DNA from 2 places in the Nocardioides sp. J9 genome. Region 2 is predicted to be linked to the other one. Evidence: riboswitches for the same ligand, from Rfam matches in the RefSeq annotation. Region 2 holds a riboswitch; the other holds the start of a gene.

Evidence for each region. A riboswitch is a leader RNA that binds a small molecule or an ion and turns the genes downstream of it on or off. The one in region 2 is predicted to bind cobalamin.
Region 1: linked by a shared signal. The riboswitch ahead of L615_RS11520 (hypothetical protein) and the one ahead of L615_RS12820 (VWA domain-containing protein) in region 2 are both predicted to bind cobalamin.

Annotation. Positions count from the first base shown of each region.
Region 1 covers NZ_VLJQ01000073.1:37-3,566, reverse strand. Annotated here, with positions in the region: gene L615_RS11530 (energy-coupling factor transporter transmembrane protein EcfT) at 1-575, opposite strand, end outside; gene L615_RS11525 (hypothetical protein) at 572-1,180, opposite strand; gene L615_RS11520 (hypothetical protein) at 1,162-2,316, opposite strand; cobalamin riboswitch at 2,387-2,534, opposite strand; partial or broken gene L615_RS11515 (hypothetical protein) at 3,064-3,530, shown strand, end outside.
Region 2 covers NZ_VLJQ01000077.1:92,986-103,484, forward strand. Annotated here, with positions in the region: gene L615_RS12795 (nitrite reductase) at 1-78, shown strand, start outside; gene L615_RS12800 (precorrin-8X methylmutase) at 75-755, shown strand; gene L615_RS12805 (precorrin-2 C(20)-methyltransferase) at 752-2,281, shown strand; gene L615_RS12810 (cobalt-precorrin-4/precorrin-4 C(11)-methyltransferase) at 2,278-3,045, shown strand; gene cbiE (precorrin-6y C5,15-methyltransferase (decarboxylating) subunit CbiE) at 3,079-4,314, opposite strand; cobalamin riboswitch at 4,330-4,507, shown strand; gene L615_RS12820 (VWA domain-containing protein) at 4,537-6,627, shown strand; gene cobA (uroporphyrinogen-III C-methyltransferase) at 6,627-7,400, shown strand; gene cobO (cob(I)yrinic acid a,c-diamide adenosyltransferase) at 7,400-8,014, shown strand; gene L615_RS12835 (cobyrinate a,c-diamide synthase) at 8,080-10,488, shown strand; gene L615_RS12840 (cobalamin biosynthesis protein) at 10,485-10,499, shown strand, end outside.

The DNA.
Region 1 (3,530 bases), on a different contig from region 2:
CCCCGGACCCGGTGGAAGCGTCCCTCGGGGCCGCCGCGCAGCTGCTGGGCAGCACGCACGCGGGCAGCGCTGTCCGCGAGCTGGGGCAGGATGTTGATCGCCACGGTCATCGCCGTGCCGATCTCGTAGAGCGCCGGCGGCAGCGACTTCATCAACCGCTTCGGGTTCGCCAGTGCGTTGGCGGCCCCGACCGCGATGAGCAGGGTGGCCAGGCGCAGGCCCTCGTAGGTCGACGCGAGCAGCTCCTCGCGGGTGAACGGGCCGAGCAGGTCGATGCCGGCCACCCAGTCGGGCAGTGCGATCGTCGGCAGGCTGAACAGCACGTGGCCCGGGGTGTTGCCGCCGAGCAGGATGCGGAACAGGACGCGCACGGCGACCACGACGACGCCCAGCCACACGTAGAGCCGGAAGGAGCGGGCCCACGGCTGGTCGGAGCGGCAGGACAGCACCGTCAGCGTGATCCCGGCCAGCAGCAGGCCGAGCAGGAACGGGTTGGTCGTGAACGACGTCCCGACCGCGAGCCCGAGGGCCCAGGCCCACCAGGCGACGGGGTGCAGGTCGCGGGCGATCCTCACGACCGCGCCCGCCTGATCGGCACGACCGCGGCGGCGCCGAGGACCACCACGCCACCGGCGAGGAGCAGCCACGGGAAGCCGTCGTCGTCGTCGTCCCGGCCGTTGTCCGCCGCAGCCTCGACCTCTGCTGCGGTGGGTGCGCTCTCCGCCGGGGCGGTCTCCCCGGGCGGGGTGACGTCGCCGTCGCCCTCGTGCCAGACGAAGGCGAGGAAGGAGCCCGGGTCGAGGTCGAGCGACGTGACGCCGAGGCTGGCGTAGGACCACTCCGGCTCGTCACCCGGCGGCGACCACCACAGGCTCCAGTACGCGTCGCCCCTGGTGCACGGGCCGTTCGCCGGCTTCCCCGCGACCCGGCACACGAAGCCGTTCATGCCCGGTGCCGGGGAGTCCTCGGTCGGGAAGCCGGCGTCGTGGAAGAGCTGGCTCGCCGGGCCGCCGCCCTCGACACACACGGTCCGGCTGCCACCACCGAGCTCGGCGAAGTCGACGACGACCGTGACCTCGGTGGGCGCGCACGCGCCCCCCGCCGCGGCACCGGCGGGTGCCGCGGCGAGGGACGGGAGCGCGAGCGCTGCGAGGAGCAGGCTCAGGAGGCGGCCGGGCACGGCGCCTCCGGGGCGTCCTCGTCGAGCGCGAGCAGGGCGGGCACCGACTGCGCGGTGGCCAGGCGCCACTGGTACTCGGTCTTCGCGGTCAGGCCGCGCTTGCCCGCCGCAGCCAGGGTGAGGTCGTCGAAGGCGATCGCGCCGGCGTCGGCGCCGACCTTGCCCTCGCACTCGCCGAGCTGGTGCGCGCGGACCCAGGCCGCGGCCTTCGCCGCCGCCTCGTCCTCACCGGCGAGGAGGAGGGCCCACCCGGCCATCCCGGTGCTGTTGGCGTTCGGGACCAGCTGGCCGTCGCCACCGGAGAACGAGCCGTCCTCGGCCTGCTGGCTGAGGATGTAGTCGATGCCCTCGGCCAGCGCCGCGGCCAGCTCCTCGTCGTCCTCGGCGAGGTCGTGGAGCAGCACGTAGGTCAGTGCGGTGGTGTCCGCGGGCTCCGGCTTCGCGTCGGCGCACGCCTGCTCCTCGGCGTCTGCCTCGGGGAAGTAGAGCCGGAAGAAGCCGCCGTCGCACTGCTGCTGGAGCAGGAAGCCGCGGGCGGCGTCCGCCTCGTCCGACCCGGCGAGCGTCAGGCCGCGCACGGCCCACGCCTGGCCGAAGCCGTTGGCGTAGTCGCCGAACTCGCTCTTGTCGCTGATCCGGCCGGTCGCGGGACCTTCGTCCGCCGTACGCTCCTCGAGCTGCGCGACCAGGTCGAGGCCGCCGAAGTCGCGCGGGTCGGCACCCTGGTCGACGGCGAACGACAGGAGCTTGCCGGTCGAGCCGGACCACACGTCCTTGCCCGGGCTGGTGTAGGCCTCCGCACCCTCGGCCAGCGCCTCGGTGATCGTCGTCAGCGCCGGGCTCTCCGGGTCGACCGCCCGCAGCGCGTAGGCCAGGTCGACCGTCGTGCTGTGGTCGTCGGTCCCGAACTCGCGGTTGTGCAGCAGGCCGCCCTGCAGCTCGCCCTCGAGCCACGCCGCGCCGGCCAGCGCCGCCTCGGTCGGCTCGCCCGGCTCCGTGGACCCGTTCGTCGCGCCCGCGGGCGCCTCGTCCGCGGCCTTGCCGTCGTTCTCCTGCGAGCAGGCCGCGAGGCCGAGCCCGGCGACGAGCGCGAGCGCTCCGGTGGCGGAGGCCGCCCGGCGAGCGATGGGGTGCATGTTCGTTCCTTCCCGCTGCACGAGCGGGAGCACCAACGTGGTGACATCCCGCTGCTTTCCACGACAGCGTTGGTGTCAGGACATCCGTGGCAGGTACTCCGGCTTGCCACCCGAGGGCGGCCTACGGTTGCGGGTCAGCGCCGGACTTGGACCGGCTTCCCCCGCCAGGGACGTGATTGAGTTCTTGCGCGAAGCGTACCGCGACCTCGCCCTCCCGCCTCCTTGGCGAGGCCTTGGTGGACAGCGGCCGTGGCCTGGCGCACGTTGGGAGGGGGTCGCCGGGTGCGGCGTAGCGCTCGCTGCGGTGGTCGGCCAGTGGTTGCGCAGGAGGAGCGCGGGTCGGTCCCGGTGGGCTAGCGGTCGCGCGGCCGCTACAGCTCCGAAAGGCAACGACGAGGAGGCTGGGCGGGTGGTCGGGGCCGCCTGTCGGCCTGCGGTCGCGTAGGCGGAGCGGTCGGTGTCGGCGGGCTTCGGTCGCGTAGCCGGTACAGCTCCGAAAGGCAGCGACGAGGAGGGCTGGGGAGGTGGTCGGGTCCGCCTTTCGGCTCGCGGTCGCGTAGGCGGTCGTGGGCTGGTCTTTCTGGGCGCCGGTCTCCCGGTGGTTGAGGTGCGACGAGCGCCAGCGAGGAGCCTCGAAACCACCGGCCTTGAAGGCGGGCTGTGGATCGTAGATCCTTGGAGAATCCCCAGTCCACAGGCGGGTTTCCGGCGAATCAAAGTGTCGGTGGTCTCCGGAAGAATCCCGTCATGGAGCTCGGAACCAGCCCTTCGTCGAAGGTCTCGACAGCATCGCTGCTGTCGTGGATCGCCGACGATGCCGAGGCCCGAGCCCACCTCGAGATCCGCGAGTGGAAGCACATCGTGGCATGGGCCCACGCCAACACCGTCGACCAGCCCGACGAAGCAGCCACGGTCCGGGACGGCTTCCTCGACACCGGCATCCCCATCGCCGGCCCCGGCACACCCCTGGTGTCGGAGTTCGCGCTGATGGAGCTCATCGCCGTGCTGGGCCGCACACCCGACGGTGGTCGGCTCTACGTCGGCAAGATCCTCGAGTGCGCCTGGCGACTCCCCGAGCTCTACACCGCGGTCCTCGACGGCAACCTCGCCCCCTGGCGGGCGCTGCGGATCGCCGAGCTCACCCACCCCCTCACCCAACGGGCAGCAGCCTGGGTGGACCACCAGCTCGCGATCGCCGTGGAGTCGGTGACCTG
Region 2 (10,499 bases):
GAGCGCCTGTGCGCCGCGGCGCCCGAACTCGTCGTCACCCCCTGGCGTGGCGTTCTCGTCCCCGAGGAGTCCTCATGAACAACCTGTCCACGTTCCAGCCTCGTCGTCCGGGGCGCCACTACCCGTACATCGACCGGGGTGCGGCGATCTACGTCGACTCGTTCGCCACGATCCGTCGCGAGGCCGACCTGTCGCGGGTGCCGGGGAGCGCAGAGAAGCTGGCGGTGCGGATGATCCACGGCAGCGGCCAGGTCGACCTGGTCGACGACCTCGTGATCCACCCGGATCTCGTCCCGGCGGCCCGCGCAGCCCTCGAGGCGGGAGCGCCGATGCTGTGCGACGCCACGATGGTGGTGAAGGGCGTGACGCGCAGTCGGCTTCCGGCCGACAACGAGGTGCTCTGCACCCTCAACGACCCGGAAGTTCCTGACCTCGCGGAACGCTGGGGCACCACCCGCACCGCCGCGGCCGTGTCGCTGTGGGAGCCCCGCCTGGAGGGGGCGGTGGTTGCCATCGGCAACGCCCCCACGGCGCTCTTCCACCTGCTCGAGATGCTCATCGACGGGGCCCCGCGCCCCGCGGCGATCGTCGGCTGCCCGGTGGGGTTCATCGGGGCGGCCGAGTCGAAGCAGGCCCTGGAGGACCTGCGTTCCGAGCACGGCATCGACATCCCGTTCGTCACGGTGCGTGGCCGTCGCGGTGGTTCCGCGATGACGTCGTCGGCCCTCAACGCACTGGCCCAGGAGCAGGAATGAGCACCCCCACCGTCGTCACCGGCCGATTCTCGGGGGTCGGTGTCGGCCCGGGCGACCCGGAGCTGATCACCCGCAAGGCCGCGCGTCTGATCGAGAACGCCGACGTCATCGCCTACCACGCTGCGCGCGGCAAGCTGTCGAACGCGCGACGCATCGCAGCCGAGCTCTTCCCCGCCGGCGTGGTCGAGGAGGAGCTGACCTATCCGGTCACCACGGGCACCACCGACCACCCGGGTGGGTACGCGGGGGTGCTGGCCGAGTTCTACGAGGAGTCGGCGCAGCGTCTGGCTGACCACCTTGCGGCTGGACGTGACGTGGTGCTGCTCTCGGAGGGCGACCCGCTCTTCTACGGGTCGTACATGTACATGCACGACCGCCTCGCCGACCGGTTCCCGACCGAGATCGTGCCCGGCGTCCCGGCCTTCCTGGCGGCCACAGCCGCGACCGGGAGTCCACTGGTCCGTCAGACCGACGTCCTCACCGTGTTGCCCGGCACCCTGCCCGAGCCCGAGCTCGCGCGGCGGCTGGCCGACACCGACGGCGCGATCATCATGAAGCTGGGCCGCACCTTCCCCGCCGTACGCAGGGCGCTCGCCGCGGCGGGTCGCCTCGACCACGCGCTGTACGTGGAGCGCACCTCGATGCCTGAGGAGCGGTGGATCCCGGTGTGCGAGGTCGACGAGGCGTCGGTGCCGTACTTCTCGCTGATCGTGGTGACGGGCGACAGCCTCAACGGGCGCCGTTCCCGTGAGACGAACGAACCGGCCCCCGTCGAGTCGCCGGTCGAGACGCTTGAGTCGGCGGAGTTGCTGGTGGTGGGTCTGGGCCCGGGGCCGGACAGTTGGCTGACGCCGGAGGTGAGCGCGGCGCTCGCCGAGGTCGATCACGTCGTGGGGTACGCGCCGTACGTGAACCGGGTGCCTCAGCGTGAGGGGCTCACCCGCCACGCCTCGGGCAACACGGTAGAGGTGGACCGGGCCGCGTTCGCCCTGGATCTGGCGAGGCGCGGCGAGAAGGTGGCGGTGGTGTCCGGTGGTGACGCCGGTGTCTTCGGCATGGCCGCTGCCGTCTTCGAGGCGGCCGAGGACCCCGCGTACGCCAAGGTCCCCGTCCGGGTGCTCCCGGGCGTGAGCGCAGTGCAGGCCGTGGCCGCCCGGGCTGGCGCCCCTGTGGGCGCCGACTTCGCGGTGATGAGCCTCTCGGACCGCCTCAAGCCGTGGGAAGTCGTCGAGAAGCGGCTCCGGGCCGTCGCCGAGGCGGACCTCGTCCTTGCGATCTACAACCCGGCGTCGCGCAGCCGTACCGAGCAGGTCGCCACGGCCAAACAGGTGCTGCTGGAGCACAAGAGCCCGGAGACGGTCGTCGTGGTGGGGCGCGACGTCGGACGTGCCGAGGAGGCACTCACGGTGACGACCCTGCGCGAGCTCGATCCCACCACCATCGACATGAAGTGCCTGCTGATCGTGGGCGCCTCATCGACTCGCGTCTCCTCGGCGGGCGTCTGGACGCCGAGGTTCGTGCGATGACCGTCCACTTCGTCGGAGCCGGCCCCGGAGCTGCCGATCTGTTGACCGTACGGGCGACGCGGCTGCTCGCGGAGGCGGACGTCGTGCTCTACCCGGGGGCCTACCTGGACCCCAGGGTGCTTGTCCACTGCGGCCCGCAAACAACGTTGGTCGACACCCAGGACCTGGACCTCGACCAGATCACCGCGCACCTCGTCGACGGCTTCAACGCTGGCCGCCAGGTCGTGCGCCTCACCTCCGGCGACCCGTCGCTGTACTCCGCCCTGCACGAGCAGACGAGCCGGCTGGACGCTGCCGGGGTCACCTGGCGGGTCACGCCCGGCGTCCCCGCGTACGCGGCGGCGGCCGCCCGGGTGGGCAGCGAGCTGACGGTGCCGCTGGTGGCGCAGTCGGTGGTGCTGACCCGGACGCAGGCAAGGTCCACCCCAATGGGAGATGGGGAGTCGCTGGCCCAGTTCGCCGCCACCGGTGCAACCCTGGTGCTGCACCTGGCGATCACCCGGACCCGGGCGCTGATGGCCGAGCTCGAACCGGTCGTCGGGGGAGACTGCCCGGTAGTGATCGTGTACCGGGCCAGCCAGCCGGAGGAGCTGGTGCTGCGCGGAACCGTCGACACCATTGCCGATCAGGTGGAGGCGGCCGGGCTGCGTCAGGCGGCTGTCATCCTCATCGGACACGCGCTGGCTGAGGCGCCTGCCCGCGCAGGAGGGGAGTCGTACCTGTACAGCCGCGAGCGGGACAGGCTGACGAAGCGACCCTCGTAGAACATGGTCGTTGCGTGACGCCTCCCTACGGGTTCAGAGGCGCAGGCTCCACTGCGTCACGGTCCGCAGGGGCGTCCAGCCGGTGAACGTGCCGACGGGGTGCGTCGTCTCGACCGCGAGGCGGGTGAGCTCGCCGCCGTGCGTCCGGTAGGCCTCGGCGAGGAGTGACTCCGTCTCGAGCGTCACACCGTGCACGACGAGGCGTCCGCCCGGACGCAGCGCAGCCAGGCACGCGTCGAGGACGCCGGGGTGCGTGGCTCCGCCGCCGATGAAGATCGCGTGCGGAGGCTCGAGACCTGCGAGCGCGTCAGGGGCGCGACCCTCCACCACACGGAGGTCGGGCACGCCGAGACGCGTCGCGTTGCGTGCCACTCGGGCGGCGCGCACGGGATCTGCCTCCACCGCGGTCGTGCGGCAGGTGGGGTGGGCGCGCATCCACTCGATGCCGATCGAGCCGGCACCTGCGCCGACGTCCCACAGGTGCTGACCGGGCGCGGGGGAGAGACGGGCCAGGGCCGAGGCCCGAAGGTCGCGCTTGGTGAGCTGCCCGTCGTTCTCGAAGGCTTCGTCGGGCAAGCCGGCCACCCACGACGAGCGCCACGCCGAGTCGCCCGCGGGGATCTCGATCGCCAGGACATGCAGCGGSGGGKSGGTGTCGGCGGCCGTCGCAGTCCACTCCTGGGCGGTCTTCGTGGACCGCGACTCGGTGTCGGTCCCGAGGTTCCCGAGCAGGGTGATGACAGCGTCAGGATGGCCCGTCTCGGTCAGCAGCCGGCCCACGATCGAAGCTGAGTGCGACCCGGACGTCAGGACCAGGATCCGCCGCCCCGGAGCGACCTCGCGCAGCACCCGCGCCTCGTGTCGTCCGACCAGCGTCACGACGACTGACTCCTCGGCTGACCAGCGCATACGTGCTCGCGCCAAGGCCACGGACGAGACCGCGGGGATGACCAGGACGGCCTCGGCGCCGAGGGCGCGTACGAGTGTCGTGCCGATGCCCGAGACCATCGGGTCACCGGACGCCAGGGCCACCACCCGACGTCCGCGCAGCTCGTCGAGCAGAGCCGGCAGGGAAGGCGCGAGCGGCGAGGGCCACGGGCGTCGTTCCTGCCCCGGCACCGGGGCCACGAGGTCGAGGTGGCGTCGGCCACCGAGGACCACGTCCGCCTCCTGAAGGAGCGTCTCCGCAGCCGGCTGGAGCGACCCGTCGGCCCCCACTCCCACCACGGTCACGAGGTGTCCACGGGGAGGGGCCGTCACGTCATCCACGAGTCGGGAGGCTATCGTCAGCGCAACACGTGAGGTGCCCCCGCGCCCCAGCCATCGGAAACGGTGGGGACGAGCAACGGGGAGAATCTGGGAAGCCGGTGAGAGTCCGGCACAGGCCCGCTGCGGTGAGTCGAGCACTCCGTCAGGAGTGACTCGGCAAGTCCGAAGACCGGCCTCGCGTGAGCCAATCCATGGCCTACGAGCGGGAGCCTCAACGTGCCACTGAAGTACCCATTTTCTGCCGTCGTCGGCTGCGAGTACGACCCCACGACCGCCTCCGGTCTCGACGACATGGGCCTCGCCCTCGTGCTGAGCTCGATCAGTCCGGAGATCGGCGGCGTGCTCGTCCGCGGCGAGAAGGGCACCGCCAAGTCGACGACGGTCCGGGGGCTGGCCGAGGTGCTGCCCTGGATCGAGGTCCGCGACGGCGACCGGTTCTCCGCCGACCCGCACGACCCGGCCGCGACCTCGCCCGACCTCCTCGCCAGCTCCGGTGCGGTCGTGAGCCGTCCGGTCCGTCTGGTGGAGCTGCCGGTCGGGGCCACGGAGGACCGGGTGCTCGGCTCGCTCAACCTCGAGAAGGCGCTCACTGCCGGCGCCGTCGAGTTCGAGCCCGGGCTCCTGGCTCGCGCCCACCGCGGCGTCCTGTACGTCGACGAGGTCAACCTGCTCCACGACCACCTCGTCGACCTGCTGCTCGACGCCGCCGCCACCGGCCAGGTGACGGTCGAGCGGGACGGCGTCTCGATCGGCCACAGCGCCCGGTTCGTGCTGATCGGCACGATGAACCCGGAGGAGGGTGAGCTTCGCCCCCAGCTGCTCGACCGCTTCGGCCTCACCGTCGAGGTGGCCGCCCCACGCGATCCCGCCCTGCGCGTCGAGGTGGTGCGGCGCCGCCTCGCCTTCGACCGCGACCCCGCGGGCTTCGTCGCGCGGTACGCGGCCAGCCAGGCCGAGCTCACCCGACGGATCGCGCTGGCTCGCGAGCGCGTCGAGGAGGTCACCCTGGGGGAGGCGGCGATGCTCAAGGTCGCCGAGGTCTGCGCCGCCTTCGAGGTGGACGGCCTGCGTGCCGACATCGTCACCGCCCGAACGGCCGTGGCGCACGCCGCCTGGGCCGGCCGTCGGTTCGTCACTCGAGCAGACATTCGCGCCGCGGCCCTGCTCGCACTTCCGCACCGCCGTCGCCGCAACCCCTTCGACGCCCCCGGCCTGGACGAGAAGCTGCTCGACGAGGTCCTCGGCGACGACGAGCTCCCCGAGCCGCCGCCGGAACCGGACGGGCCCACGGACCCCACCGACGGTCCCGAGGACAGCCAGGACCCGTCCGAGGACCCCGCGTCGCCGTCCGACGGCTCCGGGGCCGACGCCGGCAGCCCCGACGAGGTCCCGACCGACGGCAGGGACGACGTGCCCGAACCGGCCGGTGCCGAGGCGGACGTCCAGGCGCCATCCGCGCCGCCGGCGCCGCACCCCCCGGGGGAGGGCAGCTCCAGCACTGTGGCGGCCGAGTCCGCGTACCGACCGCGTCTGTTCACCGTCGACGGGGTCGGCCGAGGTACGCCGGGGCGCCGTAGCCGCGCCCTTGGCGCCAGCGGCCGCCGGGTCGGCGCCACCCGAGCTGGTGGGACCGGGACGCTCCACCTGGTGGAGACCCTGCGAGCCGCGGCGGAACGCTACGCCACCGGATCGACGCGTGGGCCGGGTGGGCGCTTCGCGCTCGCGGCGGTCGACCTGCGCACCGCCGTACGCGAGGGGAGGGAGGCCAACCTCCTGTTGTTCTGCGTGGACGCGTCCGGCTCGATGGCTGCCCGGCGTCGCATGGTCCAGGTGAAGACCGCGATCCTGTCGCTGCTCACCGATGCGTACCGACGCCGGGACAAGGTGGCGATGATCAGCTTCCGCGGCACTGACGCGGACGTGACCCTGCCACCCACCGGGTCGGTCGAGGTGGCCGCAGCCCTGCTCGACGAGCTCCCGGCCGGGGGGCGCACCCCTCTGGCGGAGGGTTTGCTGACCGCGGCGGACGTCGTCCGGCGGGAGCGGCTCCGGGACGACCGACTGCGGCCGCTGCTCGTGGTCGTGACGGACGGCCGCGCCACCTCCGGGGCCGACGCCGTCGACCGCTCCCGGCTGGCGGCGGCCCACGTCGCGGCGATGCGGGTCCCCAGCGTCGTCGTCGACTGCGAAGAGGGGCCGCTGCGGCTCGGGCTCGCGCGCATTCTCTCCGGCCACCTGCAGGCCGAGCACGTCCCCATGGCCCGGGTCAGCGCGACCGGCCTCGTCGACGTCGTGAACGGGCGGGTGGCCTGATGGGCTCGCTGGCGCCCCTGCTCCCCGGCACCGTCGCGCTGGTCGGCGGTGGCCCCGGCGACGCCGGCTTGATGACGGTCGCCGGACGGTCCGCCGTCGAGCAGGCAGACGTCCTGCTGGTCGACCATCTCGCGCCGGAGGAGGCGCTGGCCTGGGCCCGACCCGACGCGCTCGTCGTGGACGTCGCGAAGCTGCCGCGCGGGGCCTTCACCCCGCAGGAACGCATCAACGACCTCCTCGTGGAGCACGCTCGACGCGGTCGCCGCGTCGTCCGTCTCAAGGGTGGCGACGGGTTCGTCTTCGGCCGCGGGATGGAGGAGGTCCTCGCCTGCACCGAGGCGGACGTCCCGGTGCGTGTCATCCCCGGCGTCACCTCGTCGGTGGCCGTCCCCGCGCTCGGCGGCATCCCCGTCACCCACCGCGGACTCGTCCAGGGCTTCAGCGTCATCTCCGGACACGTCCCGCCCGGGCACCCCTCCTCCACTCTCGACTACGGGGCCCTCGCTCGCTCCGGCACCACGCTGATCGTCCTCATGGGCGTGGCCACCCTGCCGGCGATCACCGAGGCACTGATGGAGAACGGGCTCGACCCAGCCACGCCTGCGGCGGTCATCGCACGTGGGGGCCACCCGGACCAGCAAGTGGTGAGCGGGTCCGTCGCCGACATCGCCGTCCGGGCAGCCCATGTCGAACCGCCTGCCATCACCGTCATCGGAGAGGTCGCCTCGTTCGCGGCCGCCACCGACACCCACGTTCTGGAAGAGGTCATCTGATGCCCCAGGGCCAGCCGCTCACCGTCCCTGATGACGGTCTCTCCACGCGCCAGCGCCGCAACCGCCCGCTCCTGATGGTCCACACCGGGGATGGCAAGGGGAAGTCCACCGCCGCCTTCGGGCTCTCCATCAGGGCGTGGAACCAGGGCTGGAACATAGGCGTCTTCCAGTTCGTGAAGTCCGCCAAGTGGCGCATCGGGGAGCAGACCGTCCTCGAGCGCCTCGGTCGCCTGCACGAGGAGAGTGGCGAGGGCGGACCGGTCGAGTGGCACAAGATGGGCGCGGGCTGGTCCTGGACGAAGAAGCAGGGCGACGCCGAGGACCACGCACGGACCGCAGCCGAGGGATGGCAGGAGATCAAGCGCCGTCTCGCCGCCGAGACGCACGACCTGTACGTCCTCGACGAGTTCACCTACCCGATCGCCTGGGGCTGGGTCGACCTCGACGACGTCGTCACCACCCTGCGTGACCGCCCCGGGAAGCAGCACGTCGTCATCACCGGCCGCCGCGCCGCCCCGGAGCTGATCGAGGTGGCCGATCTCGTCACCGAGATGGGCAAGATCAAGCACCCCATGGACGCGGGCCAGAAGGGCCAACGGGGAATCGAGTGGTGACGGTGCGCGACCTCGCAACATCCCAGCCGGGATCGTCGGGCCCGACCACACTGCCGCGCGTTGTGGTGGCCGCCCCGTCGACGGGCCAGGGCAAGACCACCATCTCCACCGGCCTCATGGCCGCTCTCCGGGCCCGCGGCCTGGAGGTGTCGGGCCACAAGGTCGGGCCCGACTACATCGACCCCGGTTACCACGCCTTGGCGACCGGACGCCCCGGCCGCAACCTCGACCCGCACCTGGTGGGGGAGGAGCGCATCACCCCGCTGCTGCTGCACGGCGCCCGAGGCGCCGACGTCGCGATCGTCGAAGGGGTGATGGGGCTGCACGACGGCCGGATCGGCGCCGACGGTTTCGCCTCGACGGCCCACGTCGCGAAGCTGACCCGCACCCCGGTCGTGCTGGTCGTGGACATCGCCCGGATGTCGCGCTCCGTGGGGGCCGTCGTCGCGGGCATGGCCGCCTACGACGCGGAGGTCGACGTCGTCGGCGTGATCCTCAACCGGGCCGGTTCCCCGCGCAACGTCGCCGAGGTCGAGCGAAGCCTGCGCCTGCCCGTGCTCGGCGTCGTCCCTCGTGACGACTCGATCTCCTCACCGTCACGCCACCTCGGGCTGGTCCCGGCAGGGGAGCGGCACGAGTCCGTCGAGGTGGTCGCCCGCCTCGGGGAGCAGGTGGCACGCCACGTCGACCTCGACGCCGTGCTCGAAGTCGCGCGTCGAGCCCCCGACCTCACCGACGCGGTGTGGGACCCGTTTCGCGAGGTACGCCGGGTGGAGGGCGAGTCTCCGGTCGTGGCCGTTGCTGGCGGACGAGCGTTCACCTTCGCGTACGCCGAGACGGAGGAGCTGCTGCGGGCAGCCGGCTGCACCGTCGTCCCGTTCGACCCCCTGCGTGACCGCTCGCTCCCCGAGGGGACCAGGGCTTTGCTGCTCGGCGGCGGGTTCCCCGAGGTGCACGTTCAGCAGCTGGCCCGGAACCGGGCCCTGCTCGACCAGGTGCGCGACGCCGTGCGGGGCGCTCTCCCGACGGTCGCCGAGTGCGCCGGACTGCTCTACCTCCTGGACGACCTGGACGGGTCCACGATGGCCGGTGTCATCGGGACCGGTGCCGCCATGTCGAAGCGCCTGACCCTGCGTTACCCGGCGGCAGTCGCTGCCGGCGACAACCTGCTCACGCGGGCCGGCGAGCGGGTGCACGGCCACGAGTTCCACCGCACCACCCTGACCGCCCCCACCCGGGGGTGGGCGCCCGCCTGGGAGGTCGACGGCGAGCTCATCGGCGTCGCCACCCCCACCCTCCATGCCTCCTACCTCCACACCCACTGGGCCGGGCACCCGGTGATGGCCGAGCGGCTGGCGCACGCGGCGTCCAGGGCAACGCCGGTCGTGGCTCCCGCCCCCCAGGCCGCGGCCGTGCCTCGCCCGAGGTCGGACGACGCCGTCGTTGATCCGCTGCTCCACCACGGGGATGTCGAGACCGGACGTGGACTGCTCGACTTTGCGGTGAACGTCCATCCCGAGCCTCGGCCCTCGTGGCTCGAGGCGGCGTTGCGGGACGGCCTCGAGCACTCGACCAAGTACCCGGACGTGACCCCGGCCCGCGAGGCCATCGCGGACCTGCATCACCGACGCGCCGACGAGGTTCTCGTGACTGCCGGCGCGGCCGAGGCGTTCGAGCTGATCGCCCGGTGGAAGCAGTGGCGGCACCCCGTCGTGGTGCACCCCCAGTTCACCGAGCCCCACGCCGCGCTCGAGCGCGCAGGTCACCAGGTGACCGTCGTCAGCTGCCGCCCCGAGGACGCCTTCCGTCTCGACGCCTCGGCCGTCCCCGAGACCGCCGACCTGGTGTTCGTGGGCAACCCGACCAACCCCACGGGGGTCCTGCACCCGGCCGAGGAGATCCTCAAGCTGCGCCGGCCCAAGCGCGTCGTCGTCGTGGACGAGGCGTTCATGGACGCCGTGACCGACCAGGGCCAGTCACTCTCGACGGACCGCCGGCGGGGCCTCCTGGTCGTGCGGAGCCTGACCAAGCACTGGTCGATCCCAGGCATCCGGGCCGGCTACGTGCTCGGGAACGAGCGCGCCATCGCGGGGCTCGCTGCCAGGCAGGTGCCTTGGTCGGTCTCCACGCCAGCCATCGCCGCGGCCATCGCCTGCACCGCCGGGGAGGCCGCGGCCGAGGCGGCGCGTCGGGCAGAGCGGGTCGAGCAGTGGCGCACCGGGCTCGTCGCAGCCCTGAAGCATCGGGGGTACGAGGTCGTGGACTCACGCACGTCCTTCGTGCTCGCGCGCCTGGGCTGCGGAACGCGCGAGGCGCTGCGCGCCCACGGCGTCGCCGTACGCCGCGCCGACACCTTTCCCGGGCTGGACGGCGCGTGGGCCAGAATCGCCGTCCGACCGCCGGACACGATGGCCGAGCTGCTCCGGGCGCTCGACGACGTCCCGGTGGGCCAGCCGTCCGCCATCGGCGCATGAACGGGTCGCGA